Regions from separate parts of the Peribacillus sp. P4_C12 genome, predicted to be linked through region 1. Evidence: riboswitches for the same ligand, from Rfam matches in the RefSeq annotation. Region 1 holds a riboswitch; each other region holds the start of a gene.
The links. Region 1 has a riboswitch for S-adenosylmethionine ahead of AC1DUW_RS07650 (methionine ABC transporter ATP-binding protein). Riboswitches for the same ligand answer to the same signal wherever they lie in the genome.
Positions count from the first base shown of each region.

Region 2: it holds a riboswitch for S-adenosylmethionine, as region 1 does, so the genes downstream of both, AC1DUW_RS08740 (sugar ABC transporter substrate-binding protein) here and AC1DUW_RS07650 (methionine ABC transporter ATP-binding protein) in region 1, are expected to answer to the same signal.
Region 3: it holds a riboswitch for S-adenosylmethionine, as region 1 does, so the genes downstream of both, metK (methionine adenosyltransferase) here and AC1DUW_RS07650 (methionine ABC transporter ATP-binding protein) in region 1, are expected to answer to the same signal.

Region 1 covers NZ_JBFUIB010000027.1:27,065-31,297, reverse strand. The annotation lists gene AC1DUW_RS07660 (UDP-glucose dehydrogenase family protein) at 1-718, shown strand, start outside; gene AC1DUW_RS07655 (MBL fold metallo-hydrolase) at 1,369-2,193, opposite strand; SAM riboswitch class I at 2,805-2,911, shown strand; gene AC1DUW_RS07650 (methionine ABC transporter ATP-binding protein) at 2,977-3,993, shown strand; gene AC1DUW_RS07645 (methionine ABC transporter permease) at 3,980-4,233, shown strand, end outside.
Region 2 covers NZ_JBFUIB010000035.1:7,212-13,352, forward strand. The annotation lists gene AC1DUW_RS08735 (GTPase domain-containing protein) at 57-2,798, shown strand; SAM riboswitch class I at 2,895-3,000, shown strand; gene AC1DUW_RS08740 (sugar ABC transporter substrate-binding protein) at 3,117-4,232, shown strand; gene AC1DUW_RS08745 (sugar ABC transporter ATP-binding protein) at 4,298-5,800, shown strand; gene AC1DUW_RS08750 (ABC transporter permease) at 5,802-6,141, shown strand, end outside.
Region 3 covers NZ_JBFUIB010000007.1:19,945-26,085, reverse strand. The annotation lists gene AC1DUW_RS03375 (nucleotide sugar dehydrogenase) at 1-486, shown strand, start outside; gene pckA (phosphoenolpyruvate carboxykinase (ATP)) at 1,022-2,608, opposite strand; SAM riboswitch class I at 3,162-3,325, shown strand; gene metK (methionine adenosyltransferase) at 3,488-4,681, shown strand; gene AC1DUW_RS03360 (gamma carbonic anhydrase) at 4,888-5,406, opposite strand; gene AC1DUW_RS03355 (lysophospholipase) at 5,619-6,141, shown strand, end outside.

The DNA of each region.
Region 1 (4,233 bases):
ATATAGTTCAAATGCTTTTTTGGCAACTAAGATCAGTTTCATTAATGAAATCGCAAACCTTTGTGAAAAGGTGGGTGCCAACATAGAAGAAGTAGCACATGGAATGGGTCTAGATTTTCGAATAGGAACCCAATTCTTAAAAGCAGGAATTGGATTCGGGGGCTCTTGCTTCCCTAAAGACACTCGTGGTCTAATTCAACAGGCTACTGAAGCTGGGCAATCACTTGAAATTCTGGAAGCAGTAATAAAGGTAAATAAACAACAAAAGTATTCGTTAATGAATAAAGCAAAGCAACGTTTTGGTAACTTAAAAGACAAAAAGATTGCAATATTAGGATTGGCATTTAAACCGAATACAAACGACGTACGTGAATCAATTGCCATTGATATAGCTTCAGAGCTAACTATGCAGGGAGCATTGGTAACGGCTTATGATCCATTAGCACTTGAAGAAGCAAAGCAAATTTTGGGAGAAAAGATTCAATATGCTTTATCCATAGAGGAAGCTATAACAAATACAGACATGGTTTTTATAGCTACTGATTGGGATGAATTCAAAGATTTCCCCCTAGAAAAATATGAAATGTTAATGAATCATCCAATTATTTTTGACGGAAAAAATAGTTATTCCTTAGATGAGATTTCTGAATATAATATTGAATATTATTCAGTAGGCAGACCATTTCATAATATAAGTAATTTTTATAACCTGAAATAAATCAAAAAAGAACTAACCCTAAGACAGAATAATTAATTTGAAAAAGCACCTGCGTTCTTAGGCAGATGCTTTTTTGACGAGTCTCTTCTATTGTTTTTTTATTATATGAAACAAAAGGACACATGTCCTTAATTAAGGATTATGCCTACCTTTTGATTTAACCTAGATCGACTACACATTCTTGAATATATATTAACTCTCAAAGATGCCCGTCTCTAGCATTATAAGGAGCCCTCACTCGTTAGTTTCACTAAAGCTATCCTTTATCATTTTTTGTTCCTATCATTAAGCCGTGTAGACCGCCCGACAAAGAGAAAATAATAATGTGGTCTCCAATAGCGTTTAATAATGGCTTTTTAAGCAGAAGTCCAAATAGTCCCCCTATTTTTTCTTCATTATTTCACGTAATTCCTTATTACTTTTGGCCTGAACTATACAGAAAAGAGTGTCCCTTCATTTTTTGAAGAAACGCAAGATGATAGCTAATTAACCAAATAACCTTTTTTTATGTTTTGAAGCCCACAGCAACCATTTAGGTTTCGCTAGTTGATCTGGATTTAAAGTGCCCACACTACGTTGCGCCAATGGCTGATTGCGAATACATCCGCGGCTGTTATTCTCTTCCATAACATCTAATTGATGACATTTTTTTATGTTACTCCATTCTCCTCTGTAATCAACACATTTCCGTTTAATATCGATGTGATAATATGCTCCGAATCCCATTCGTGGCCAGATATCTCGATAAGCGGATATTGATTCGGCAAAACAATTTGCTGGATTTCATGAACTGCCAAGCCTTGATTATGCAATCGTAAAATTTCACCACTCAGGTTTTCCAGATAGTCCAGCTTTCTTTGAAACATTTCCTTCCCATTTGGGACATGCCCGGCATGACAACAAAAAACCTCTCCAAAATCATATTGAAGTAATCTATTTATAGAATCGATGATGACAGGGACAGATTCTTCCCGTAAAACAAGCTTTGTTTTCGGTGTAACGAATAGGTCACCTGAAAACAGCATGCCATTACTGTGATTCAAATACACCATATGGTCCTTAGCATGACCTGGGGTAAAGATTGGCTCCCACGTTTGGGTACGGGAATGAACAGTCCTCCCCAACGGCTCAGCTTTGAAGCCATCTCTCCTTCCCCAAAAAGCTTTGCGATAATCTGGATATTCAGCATCCTTCGCACATACATCAATCGACATCGGATGAATATAAATTGGAACTTTTCTATGTTCTTGTATCCAGGCGGCACCGCCAGTATGGTCCTCATGATAATGCGTTAGCGCCACTAAATCGAAGTCGGCTGATTCATAGAAAGGGATAAGTTCTTCCAATAAAATTTGGGCTGCCGTATCAATCAATAGGCCGTCTGTTAAAAAAGCATATACACTCATCCCCGACTTTATTCCTTCAGGGGTCCCTTGTACACAAACCACATCATTTATCGTCTTAATCTCTAGCATGGCTTCCCTCCTCATCAATTGTATAAAAATAGTTTAATATCCTATTTACCCCTTGTTCATTACAATAAATGTAATATTCCTCCATACTTTTGACAAGCAAATAGTATTTTCCTAGCAAAGACCCGTTGTATATTTTCCGGTAGAATCAAGGCACTGTTTGAAACCATTGTCATTGATTTAAGGTATTCTATTATGCAACGAAGAAAAGAAACAGCAAAAATCTGGCTTCGGTTAAAAGGAAGTTGTTAAGAAAGGGTACTCCGTATTTAAGTTTGGGCGATAAAAAAGCTAAAGCATTCATGATACAGACTTTGAAACAATACTTTCCTGACAAAAACTTCACGTAATTATTAAAAAAAATCGACAAACTGCTAAAAAGAACGAAGCTTTTCTTACAAAAACCTTGAAAAAGAATGACTTTACGACCATTAACGATGGATGATTCCATTACCCCGATTCGAAAAGAGGGAATTATCAAATACTAGATTTACCCTTTAAAAAATTAATTCACCTGAAAGTTATTCTAAAATTACAGAAATGATTGACAATGTGTGAATTTACAAATAATATAGATTATATTAGAAAACTTGTAATATTCCAAAATAATAATTTACTTATCAAGAGTGACTGAGGGAACAGGCCCTGTGATGTCCGGCAACCGCCCCAATCGGGAACGGTGCTACTTCCTGCAGAATGATTACATTCTGAAAGATAAGACGAAATAATTTCGCTGCCTCTTTCTGAATGATAGAGGCAGTTTTTTATGTTTAAGGGGGAAGGCTCATGATTGAAATCCGATCAGTCCGAAAGGAATACATATCGAAAAATACCCGAGTTGTCGGAGTGGATAACGTATCTTTGACAATTCAGACTGGTGAAGTTTATGGGATTGTTGGCTACAGCGGAGCCGGAAAAAGCTCATTAATACGCTGCTTAAATTTGCTTGAACGTCCGACAAAAGGAAATATCATTATTGACGGTATTGACTTAACGTCTTTATCAGGCAAAGAGCTTCGAAAACAACGACAAAAAACCGGTATGATATTTCAGCACTTTTCCTTAGTCAGTTCCAAAACCGTTTTTGAAAATGTTGCTTTCGCCTTGAAAGCCGCACACAAATCAAAGGGCGTCATCAAAAGTCGCGTTCTAGAGCTGCTGGACATAGTTGGGCTTAGTGATAAAAAGGATGTCTATCCGGCCCAGCTCAGCGGAGGTCAAAAGCAACGGGTCGGTATAGCGCGAGCCTTAGCCAATAACCCTACTGTACTATTATGTGATGAAGCGACTTCTGCCCTTGATCCAACAACAACAAAAGCGATTTTACAGTTATTAAAAAAGATTAGTCGGGAACTTGGTATCACTATAGTATTGATTACCCACGAAATGGAAGTAGTCAAAGAACTATGCCATCGAGTCGCTGTCATGCAGGATGGCAGGATTATCGAAGAAGGATCTGTTTATGAGATATTTTCACAACCAAAGCAGCAGTTGACGAAGCAATTCATCAGCAGTGTATTGGATTTTGAGCTTCCCTCACACTTAATTGAGGAAAGCAAAGGAACGATTATTCAAATTCAATTTGAAGGGCCCACCGCCGGTGAATCAATTCTTTCCGATGCTCTACAAAAGTATTCAGTAAAGGGAAATATCTTGCACGGCAAAATTGAATATATTCAGGATGTTCCATTAGGAATCTTAATCATTGAATTAATTGGTGAGGCTGCTGAAGTTCAATCGGCACTGGAATATATAACAAATCGGACCAGTTCTGTGGAGGTATTGAAACATGTCACTGTTTGATTCCGTCGTCAATATTTTACCTGACCTTAATAAAGCCTTTCTCGAAACAATCTATATGGTTGGAATCTCCCTTGCGGTAGCCCTTCTAATTGGTTTACCTCTTGGAGTATTGCTGTTTACAACGACCAAGAATTTAATCTTTGAAAATAACGTCGTGAATCGATCTCTCGGTTTCGCTGTCAATATTGTCCGTTCAATCCCGTTTATCATTCTCTTAGTCGCCCTCCTTCCTTTAACGGA
Region 2 (6,141 bases), on a different contig from region 1:
TCCATATCGATGATTATCCTTTAATTGAAAATATGAAATATATCGGGGGAATAAAGATGGATGAACGACTGATTGGGAAAAAATACTATGAAACAATGATTGAGGATACACGCAATCATCCAATTCAAGCATTAGGTGAAATGTTTCTCGTGGAACAAAAAAAGGAAAGAGCGGATTTAACTGCAGTTCGGTTTGCTCAAGGAGAAGTATACTTCCAGCATCATGACTATGAAGCAGCCATTTTTAAGTGGGAAAACATAGAAGGTGAACTTGGTTCATGGGCGAAAAAGAATATTGCAGATGCTTATTTTGAACTAGAGATGTATTCGACCGCTGAGGATATATATAAATCCGTCAGTACGGATGAAGCGGTATTGAAAACGGAAGTCCTTCTACAGCTGTTCTCTCTTTACATAGTAGAATCAAGAAATGATTTGGCATCTAAAGTTGTTAAGGAAGCAGTCGACTTTCAACCTGATTACCCGAATGTCACCGCAATTGCACGCTCCTTTTTTGAAGAACAAAAGGATTGGAACAGTGCTGTAGTTTTAGCCGCGAATGAAAGTATCCGTACGGAATCAATGATTTGGTTTGATGTGCTGAAAACGTATATCCAGCAAGGTGTTGCTCAATCGATGGCTCCGGATTATTTCTCAAATGTTCTCGAGGCGTTATACAACCTTGATCAGGATCGCTTTGAAAAAATGACGGTTGCACTTTGGAAAAATTATAAATATACAGATTCCTACTTTGAATGGCTTAGAGTCATTAATAATTTGATAGATGGCATCGAATTACATCCAGGTGATGTATGGGATGAACTTTCTGTCTATTACCGGGATGCTTATGCCGGTTTGCTTGAAGGAACACACTTAATCAAAGATTTGAGTCCTGTTGTGCCGAGATTGTTGGAAAATTGGTTAAAAATCGCTGATGGAGAGCTTTCGTTATTTGCAGCGGCGTCCGTTCTGTCATGGAATGAAATTTTCCCTGATACAATTAATGCACTGGTTGTTCAGGATGCAGAAAGTCTGTTAGCAAAATCGCCTAAATTGGGAGGCGGATTGGAAGCGGGCGAAAAACTGTTCAATTCCATTATTCAGTGGGCTGAAGAGAATAACTTAACAGTTGGCAATAAGCTGAAATGGATGGTAGACGGACTTAAGGATACTGAAAATTTCAATCTTCTTCTTGTCGGAAGCACAGGCAATGGCAAAACATCCTTTATTCAGTCGCTCGCTGGAGAGAGTATTGCTGCCGAGGACCATTCGTCCCTTGTCAGTGTCAAAGATGGAGATAATCTGGAAATCTATGAAATTACAGATACAGATCACAAGGTCGTTGGTGAGTTAACTGAATTGGATGAAACACGCCGTCAGCGCGGAACCATTGTCGACGTGACCCTTATCAGTGACTACCTAAGAAATAATCGCCTGCGTTTACTTGATACACCAGGGTTCAATGGGGAAAAAAGTGTAGACTCTGATTTCCAAGGGTATTTACAGGGCAGCGATGGATTGATGTTTGTTCTCGATGCACGAGCTCCTTTCACCGGTAGTGAACGAGATTTGTTATTGGAAATTCAAATGATGGCACCGAAACTTCCGATTCATTTCTTACTAAATAAGATGGATACGATTTACAGTGACCAAGTGGCAGTCCGGATGGAAGATGAAACATGGGATAAAGTGAATGCGTATTTCCCGAACGCAAAAGTATTTGCTTTCTCCAAACTTTATGACAGCAAACAGCAGTTACAGGACCTTTCATCCTTCCTTGATTCGAATTATCAAGCTGATAATTGGAAGGAAAGAAGATCTGAGAAGATTCTTGCATTCATTCGCAAAACGTTATCTTACCTGCTAGAAAAACGGGCAGCTAATGAGCGGAAATGCGAGCACTCCATTTCTTGGAATGAGCAGATGGAAGTCAAATTGAATGGAGCCGTCAATCAACTGGCAGATTTGGAAAAAGAAAAAAGTGAAAATATCATAAGGTCGTACCGTTCAATTAAAGAAGAAGTGAAAAAACAGCTTTCTTCAAGAATCCCTGAATTACTGAGAGAATGTTCTAAATCATTAACGGAAAGTAGCGATTTCAGCCAAGTTCATATACAGTTGAACGAGGAAATGAATGAGCAGATTCAGGCATATATTTCAGACAAGATTATGCCGCAATATTATCGTTCTCTTCAAGACTGGATTGCTACATCTCAGTTGGAATTTACACAAATTCAACAGTTTATGGATGAAATGAGCGCAGGGTTCAATGAATTGTACAAAGAAGAGCGAATTACACTTGCCGGAGACTTTAGAGTTTTGGATGACTGGCGCCGTGATGCGGATCGGATGACAAGCAGTATCCGCATTGAAGACGTTAATATTTTACTACGCCGGACCCCATCGCAATTGCTGCTTAAAGGGGCAGGGAAGCTGTTTGGAGCGATTCCGCAAAATAAAGCTAATATGTACAACCGGTATAAGAAGTACCTAGAAAGTGAAGACTACCTGGATGTTGCAGAAATGATCAGTGACCGTTTCCTTACACAATTCGGATTGTTTGAAAAATCTTTGGATAGAGATATCTCACTTTTCTATCGCAGTTCATTTGCCTTACTTCAAAAGACGATAGAACAAACACAGACTGAAATCAAAGATCATCAGGCAGCACTGGAGCATATGAGAGAAAATCCGGAAGTATACCGTGACCCGATTACTCTGTTTGAAGTGAAACTACGTCAGTTAGAAAGACTTGAAAAGATCGAGAAAAAGCGTCTGGCTAAGCTACAAAGAAAATAAGTGTAACAAGAAACATTTTAAATATTCAAAAATCTATTGACTTTACGACTATATCCCTATAAAGTGGTAATTACGAAAAACGTAACACATTATATTCTCTYATCAAGAGTGGCGGAGGGACTGGCCCTAAGATGCCCAGCAACCGTTCCATTAGGAATTGGTGCTAAATCCTGCAAAACAGAAATGTTTTGACAGATAAGAGAGGGATAAGTCTGCAAATCAGCTGATTAAACCTCTCTATTCTAGAGAGGTTTTTATTTTGGGATTTACACCAACTTAATTGATAAGATTAATGATTGGAAAGTAGGAGGAACTAAAATGAGGAAGTCAATTTTTAAAAGGGTTTTCGTTTCGGTCATAGCTTCGGCTTTGCTTTTAACGGGCTGCTCTTCAGGACAAAGTTCAACAGAATCAAAGAAGGATGAAAAAGTATCCTTTAAAAATGTTCCAGAACGATTTGCAAAAGGGGAAGGTGCCAAAATCAAAGTCATTCGTAAAATTGGCGGAGATGATCATACGGCTCAATATTTAGCTGGAGCGAAGGAAGAAGGAGAAGCATTAGGTTTTCAAGTGGATACGTATACAGCAAATGGCGATACGGCTAAATTCCATGATGCAATCGCCCAGGCTTTACAAGAAGATTATGACGGCTATATTATCTCCCATGGTGATGATGCAGCAACAGTGAATGACGTTCAAAAGTTGGTTGATGCAGGAAAGAGCGTTGTTACATTCGACTCTATTAGCGACTTATCTAAAATTGACGGTGTGACCTTAACTTCACAGGATGATGAAGCATTGGCAACTCTGGCTTTTGATAAATTGATAGAAGAACAAAAAGGTGAAGCAGCGATTGCATACCTTTGGGTAGATGGTTTCCCGCCAATGGTGAGAAGAAATGCGGTGTATCAGGAAAAATTAAAAGAAAATCCTGGGATTAAAGAAGTCGAAAGATTCGGAGTAGCATCTGCAGATACTTCAGTTCAGACACAAAATGCGGTAGCCGCAATGTTGAATAAATATCCCAAAGGCAAACTAGATGCGATTTTCGCAACATGGGATGCATTCGCAATTGGAGCGGCTCGTGCGATTAAAGAAGCTGGCCGCGATGAAGTGAAGATATACGGAATCGACGTATCTAATGCTGATCTTCAGGAGATTCAAGCGAAAGGCAGTTCTTGGTCTTACACGGCAGCTGTCGATCCGAAATTGATTGGTGCAGTGAATATGAGGATTTTAGCAAAAAAATTAGCGGGTGAAGAAACACCGCAAACATATGACTTAGAAGCTTCACTTATTTCACAAGAGCAGATTCAAGCTTCAAAAGAAGCGGTCAACATGGCCAACTTGTCCGGTATTGTCGAAGGATGGGGAGTATCAACGGAATTTGAAGAAGAATGGATGAAAGTATTGAAAGATCATTATAAAAAGTAAAAAACAGAGTCAGTAGACACTCTCTTTCTAGTGAAGAGAGTGTCTGTTTAATAGGGGGAATGGGCATGAGCACACAACTAGAAATGAAAAAGATATCGATTGAATTTCCGGGAGTAAAGGCGCTTAGTGAAGTTGATTTTTCAGTACAATCAGGGACAGCCCATGCAGTGGTCGGCGCAAACGGAGCAGGGAAATCTACGCTAATGAAGGTCTTATCGGGCGCTCATGCCCATTATACAGGTGAAATTTTTCTGGATGGAAAGAAGCAGGATATCCGTTCACCGAAGGCTGCACAGGAACAAGGTATTCAAATTGTTTATCAGGAAGTAGATACGGCACTCATTCCTTATTTAACTGTTGGGGAAAATGTAATGTTGAATGATACGGTGCAAAACATGGGCAAAAAACAAATGGTCCATTGGAAAGAGTTGCATAGAAAAGCCACTTATATCCTGGCAGAGATGAAAATTGGTGTCTCTTCGAAAAAGCTGGTAAGAGATCTTACCTTGGCTGAAAAACAGATGGTTCTGATTGCAAGAGCAGTCTCGACTGAATGCAAATTCCTGATCCTCGACGAACCAACTGCTCCGTTAAGTTATACGGAGACGACAGAACTATTTCGAATTGTAAATGAATTAAAGCAAAGAGGCGTTGGCATCATATTTATTTCCCATCGTCTTCCAGAGATTTTTGAAATTTGTGAAGAAATTACGATTATGAGGAATGGGAAAAGTGTTGCATGCCGAGAAGTAGCGGATATTACTCAAAACGAAGTGGTCGAGGGAATGCTTGGGAAAACAATGGATGAACAGTTCCCTGTTGTAAATGCTGCGATTGGTGAAGTTGTTCTGGAAGTGAAGGGACTGTCAGATGCCGAAAAAGTTAAAAATGTTAGCCTTCATCTAAAAGCAGGAGAGATTGTTGGTTTGGCAGGATTGGTTGGAGCAGGGAAAACAGAGCTATGTAAAACCCTATTCGGTCATACTGCTATCACAACAGGGGAAGTCGTGATGAATGGTAGAAAGCTTTCATTGAAAACACCGCATCATGCAGTAAAAAGTGGTCTGGCACTTGTACCGGAAGAACGCAGGAAAGAAGGCATTCTTGTTCAGGAATCAGTTGCAACGAACTTGACTGCAGCAAGTATCGGGAAATTCAGCAAGATATTCAGCTTTGTAGATCGTAAGGCGGAAAAGAAAAAAGCGAAGGAACTTATTACGAGTCTTGGTATTAAAACCCCTTCAGAGGAAGCTAAGGTTGAAAACTTGTCAGGTGGTAATCAACAAAAGGTCGCTATCGGAAAGTGGCTGATTGCTGATGCAAATGTATACATATTTGATGAACCTACAAAAGGCGTCGATGTAGGGGCAAAGAAGGACATATTTGAATTGATTGCCCAACTTGCCAGAAATGGAAAGGCAATTATATATGCATCATCTGAGTTGTCTGAAATCATGGGTATTACTAATCGAACTTATGTGTTATATGGTGGAAAGACAGTCATCGAATTAGAGACAAGCAAAACCAATGAAGAAGAATTACTATTCTACTCAACAGGAGGCAAATAGGATGAGCACACCGATTCCTGTTCTCACACAGACAACAAAAGCGAAGAAAAAAGTAGACTTATTCGACTTTTTCTATAAATACGGCACAATCTTGACGATTATTATTTTGGTTGGGATATTTGCCTTTTCAAATCCATCTTTCATTCAAGCTAATAATCTAATTAACATTCTGCGTTCTATTTCAATCGTGACCATCATTGCGATTGGAATTACGATATCCTTAACTGTGGATGGTTTTGACCTATCCGTTGGTTCTGTAGCATCATTGGCTAATGCGATCGTCATTTCGATGTTTGTTTGGTTTTCGCAGGATACCCTGATTGCGATATTAGCTGCAATCG
Region 3 (6,141 bases), on a different contig from region 1:
ACAGCTAGAATCATCAAATTAGCCCGCGACACGAACGTTTCGATGCCGTATTATATCGTCAATTGTGTCAGGATGTTACTTGAGGGGATCCGTAAACCAAAGGTAGCGGTTTTTGGACTTGCCTACAAAGGAAATGTAGATGATATCCGTGAAAGCCCAGCCATTGATGTTGTAAATATCCTAATGAGCATGGATCAGGTGGAAGTATCCTTGCATGACCCACATGTCCAATCTGGGAAAATGCCAGTCGTTTCTGTCGAAGACGCTGTAAAAGATGCCGACCTGATTCTTGTCTTAACCGATCATAATGAATTTAAAGAAATGGATTATGATAAACTATCGAACAAGATGGCTCATAAAATGATTTTGGATACTCGGAATTGCATTGATGCTAATAAACATAACATCCAAATTGCCAACTTAGGCAATGTATTCGAATATAAAACAGAACATTTGAAAGAAGTAAGGAAAAAAATGATTATCTAATAAACAACTGATTCTGCAAGGCCGGATATGATAGGGATATAAAGGGTGTTGACTCAGTCAGCACCCTTTATAGTTGTGCAACATGTTAAAAAAATCATTTGAAATAATAATAGGGATCGGATAATTATTATATGTTCTGTAAATATGAATTCCTATGGGACATGGGAAGAGCAGAATTGGTTGGCCTGGCCCCACCTACTCGCTATTTATAGGTGGCGGACCAAGAGGGAGTGGAATCATACGTATGAAAAAAGTATGATGAACTTTCTAGTTTATTATATTGGCAAACAGGATGTAGAGGATTTGGCTCAGGAGACCTTTGTCTGGGCTTTTGTGAAACAAAGGGGAAGACACCATCTGGAACATAGGAGACAGCCTCTTGGCTGTTTTTAATTCAAAAATACTGGCGCTTCAGGTTAATGTGGCTTTTACAGGAGTGAGATCGTGATGGTCGATTTATCGTTTAGATTAGTCAGTTTATAAAGAAAGGACCAAGCAAGTTTCGCTTGGTCCTTTTGTTTTCTATTAATTAAGATTAAGCAGTCGGTCCGCCAAGTTCTTCAATTTCACTTGGAACGTTTCCGAATTTTTTAAAGTTTGCACGGAATTGAGCAGCAAGAGCTGTTGCTGTTTGTTTATATGCAGCAGGATCTGCCCAAGTCTTGATTGGTTGAAGCACTTCGTCAGGAACACCAGGAACATGAAGTGGAATATCCAAACCGAAGATATCGTCTTTGATTGTCTCGATGTTTGCTAATTCGCCTTCAAGTGCTGCTTGTACCATCGCACGAGTGTAAGCAAGTTTCATACGGCTACCAGTTCCGTATGCACCGCCAGTCCATCCAGTGTTGACAAGGTATACTTTTGCACCATGCTCGTCAATTTTATCTCCAAGCATTTCAGCATAGCGTGTAGCAGGAAGGGGCAAGAATGGTGAACCGAAGCATGTTGAGAATGTAGCTTCTGGTGAAGTTACTCCTCTTTCAGTACCAGCCAATTTACTTGTGTACCCACTTAAGAAATGGAACATTGCTTGTTCTTTAGAAAGTTTGCTGATTGGAGGCAGTACGCCTGAAGCATCAGCAGTTAAGAAAATGATTGTATTTGGGTGTCCTGCGATACTTGGGTTCACGATGTTATCAATCGCTTGCATTTGGTATGCAGCACGAGTGTTTTCTGTTAATGAACTATCATCGTAGTTTGCTTCACGTGTTTCCGGGTCAACAACTACGTTTTCCAATACGGCACCGAAACGGATGGCATCGAAAATTTGCGGTTCTTTTTCACGTGAAAGGTTAATGGTTTTTGCATAGCAGCCGCCTTCGATGTTGAATACACCGTTAGAAGACCAGCCGTGCTCGTCATCACCAATCAGTTTGCGATTAGTGTCTGCAGATAAAGTTGTTTTACCAGTACCAGACAGTCCGAAGAATAAAGCGACATCTCCTTCACGTCCTACGTTAGCAGAGCAATGCATTGGAAGAATTCCAGCTTCTGGAAGTAGGTAGTTCATGATTGAGAAGATCGATTTTTTCATTTCACCTGCATATTCCGTTCCACCGATTAAGATAGTACGGCGTTCAAATGACACGATGATGAATGTTTCGGATTGAGTTCCGTCCACTTCTGGATCTGCTTTGAAATTAGGTGCAGAAAGAATCGTGAATTCTGATTCGTGACCTCTTAGTTCTTCTTCATTTGGACGGATGAACAAAGTGTGAGCGAAAAGATTATGCCAAGCATATTCATTTACAACTTGGATGGGAAGGCGTGAGGTTTCGTCTGCGCCAGCGAAACCTTTGAAAACAAAGATCTCTTCTTTTGCTTTTAGGTAGTCAACTACTTTATTATATAGTTTATTGAATACTTCTTCAGAGATTGGTTGGTTTACGGAACCCCAATCTACTTTGTCTTTCACAGAAGCTTCGTCTACGATATATTTATCTTTAGGTGAACGGCCAGTATATTTGCCTGTTTCAGCTTTTACTGCGCCAGTTGATGTCAAAACGCCTTCGTTTCTGCTTAATACTTTTTCAACCAATTGGGGAACTGAAAGTTGAGTTTGCACATTATTTCCTGACAATAATTGGTGTAACTCATTAGAAACATCTACAGAATTCATATATGAGGTACCTTCCTTTGTTTTAAGTTTTTATATTACAATTAGTATAACACATTCACTTAAATAGTCTATACTATTTATTTTTTTTTGTGATTATTTTTTATATGGTTTCCTTAATCATTTTTTAAAATGCGTTATGAACCGAGTTCGGGTTCCTGCATATACTTGAATGAGGAATCTGAACTGGGTGGTGTAATTAGGAAGAAAGCCCATTATCAAGATTAGAATTTTGATCGAATGGGTCTCGTTTCAGGAATATAAAAAAGGTTTGATTCTTTTATTTAATAGGAAGAAATTAAGAAAAGAACAACTTACTATTACATCAAAAGGCAAAATCCTAAAAAGTTTTATGCGGTTCGAATTCCGCTTTTTCATGTTCTTTTATCTATGGTAATTTTCTACATTTTCGTTGGTTTTCTACATCGAAAATCCAATAATGACAGAGCATTAGCACATTTTTTTTCGTGAAAGCTGTGATGGGGAAAAATGTTCTTTTTCGAAAAGCATTGACAGATTCCGACCAAATACGATAATATCTTAAATTGTACGGATTCTCTTATCCCGAGTTGGTGGAGGGACAGGCCCTTTGAAACCCAGCAACCTGCCATATTGAACTTGACTCCAAGATCAATCGCCGAAAATAAAGCGATAGTTCTTCAAGGAATAGTGGTGATGGTGCTAACCTGAGCAAGGTAAAAAACCCTTGAACGATAAGAGTGAAAGGATAGATGACAGAATTTTAAACCTTTCCTCATTTGCCAGGGAAGGTTTTTGTGTTTTTTAGTAATTCTGTGTCTATAGTTGAAGCTAATAAGGGAAAACGAGTTCCGTAAAAAATCAGGCTTTTGCCTACAACATACTAACTTCCAAGGAGGAAATATGATGTCAAAGAAACGTCTATTTACTTCTGAATCTGTTACAGAGGGCCATCCGGACAAGATTTGTGATCAGATTTCAGATTCCATTTTAGATGCTATCCTTGCTAAGGATGCAAATGCACGTGTTGCGTGTGAAACAAGTGTAACAACAGGTCTTGTACTTGTTGCTGGTGAAATTACAACGTCCGCTTATGTGGATATTCCACGTATCGTTCGTGATACGATTGCAGGAATTGGTTACACACGTGCGAAATACGGTTTCGATGCTGAAACTTGTGCCGTATTGAGTTCTATTGATGAGCAATCTGCTGATATCGCAGCTGGCGTAGACAAAGCGTTGGAAGCTCGTGAAGGAACTATGTCAGATGAAGAAATCGATGCAATCGGTGCAGGGGACCAAGGGCTTATGTTCGGTTTTGCCTGCAATGAAACAGAAGAGCTTATGCCACTTCCGATTTCATTAGCTCATAAACTTTCATTCCGCTTGTCTCAAGTTCGTAAAGATGAAACGCTTGCTTACTTACGTCCTGATGGTAAAACACAGGTAACGGTGGAGTATGATGAAAATAATCAACCTGTAAGAGTTGACACAATTGTTATTTCAACACAACATGATCCAGAAGTAACTCTTGAGCAAATTCAAGCTGACTTAAAAGAACATGTGATTAAAGCAGTTGTACCAGCTGAATTAATCGATGCTGGGACTAAGTACTTCATTAACCCAACTGGTCGTTTTGTAATTGGCGGACCTCAAGGGGATGCTGGTCTTACTGGACGTAAAATCATCGTTGATACGTACGGCGGCTACGCTCGTCACGGTGGCGGTGCATTCTCCGGTAAAGATGCAACAAAAGTTGACCGTTCTGCGGCATACGCTGCTCGTTACGTTGCGAAAAACATCGTAGCTGCTGGCCTTGCTGACAAAGCGGAAGTACAATTGGCATACGCAATTGGTGTGGCAGAGCCTGTATCAATCTCGATTGATACATTCGGAACAGGAACAGTAAGCGAAGAAGTACTAGTTGATCTAGTACGCGCTAACTTTGACCTGCGTCCAGCTGGTATCATCAAAATGCTTGATCTTCGTCGCCCAATCTACAAACAAACAGCTGCTTACGGACACTTTGGCCGTACAGATGTTGATCTTCCTTGGGAACGCACAGATAAAGCTGAAATTTTAAAAGCACAAGCGTAATCAAATAAAAGTAAAAGGTGCCTCGCAACTAGCGAGGCACCTTTTTCAATTGTGAAATGGAATAAATTTGTCGACTGAGGGAATAATTCAAGAAATCCTATTTAAACCAGCCATTTAGGTTTTTACTCGTGAATTATGTAGTTTTACTCGTGAGTTTTAGTTTTTTACTCGTGAATTATGCAAGTTTACTCGTGAGTTTACATGAATTATTTAATGCGTTCTGCATGTTTATAGTATTGTCCTTTTTCAGCATATTCTCGGACGATACGTTCCATATCCTTGCGATCTTCATCGTTAATTTCGCGTACGACTTTAGCTGGACGGCCGAATGCCAATGTGTTTGGTGGTATGATTTTACCTTGGGGGACAAGACTTCCAGCACCGATAAAAGCTCCTTCCCCGATTTCTGCTGCATCAAGTACAATCGACCCCATGCCGATTAGAGCTCCTTTACGAACTTTACAGCTATGTAAAATAACCTGATGGCCTATGGTTACTTCGTCTTCGATAATTAATGGATTATTTGGACTTTGGTGAAGAACGCTGTTATCTTGTACACTTACTTTATTACCGATTATAGTAGGGGCAACGTCGCCACGTATAACGGTATTAAACCAGATTGACGTTTCGTCGCCGATTTTCACATCACCTGTCACGACTGCATTTTCAGCAATATAAGCGCTTTCAGAGATTTCAGGTTCTTTACCTTTAAATGGATAAATAATCATTTTTAATCATTTCCTTTCCGAAGTAGATGTTTTTATGTATTATTTTAATATACCGTATGTAAATAGACTTGGCTATTTATAATAAAAATGTAGAACTTGTTAGACTTCCTTTTTGTCGAAAATCATGAATATGGTTATAATTTATATATATTATTTTTCAACTATCATTGATCGTATACAACAAGAGAAAAGTGAAAGGGGGATTTCGAATGTGGAAATGGGAGACAGAAGGAGACGCAAAAGGCGTCATTGTCATCATTCATGGGGCAATGGAGCATCACGGCCGATATAAGTGGGTAACGCAAATGTGGCTTTCAGCCGGATATCATGTTGTCATGGGCGACCTTCCTGGGCAGGGGATGACAACTCGTGCCTACCGGGGACATATCGATTCCTTTGACGAATATTTAGACGAAGTAAAAAGCTGGATAGAAGATGCCTATGAATATTCGCTGCCAGTCTTTTTGCTTGGACACAGCATGGGTGGTTTGATTTCGATACGCTTACTTCAGGAAGAAGAGTGGGACATTGCAGGGGTGATTTTATCTTCACCATGTCTGGGCCTCGTGACGAAGCCCCGCAGGTTCTTAACAGCCATTTCGCATGGATTGAACCTCGTGATGCCTAAGTTCAGAGTCGATTCCGGCTTAACACCTGAAATGGCTACGAGAAGTTCTGAAGTCCGTGAATCAGATAAAAATGATACATTATACATTACAAAGGTTTCGATTC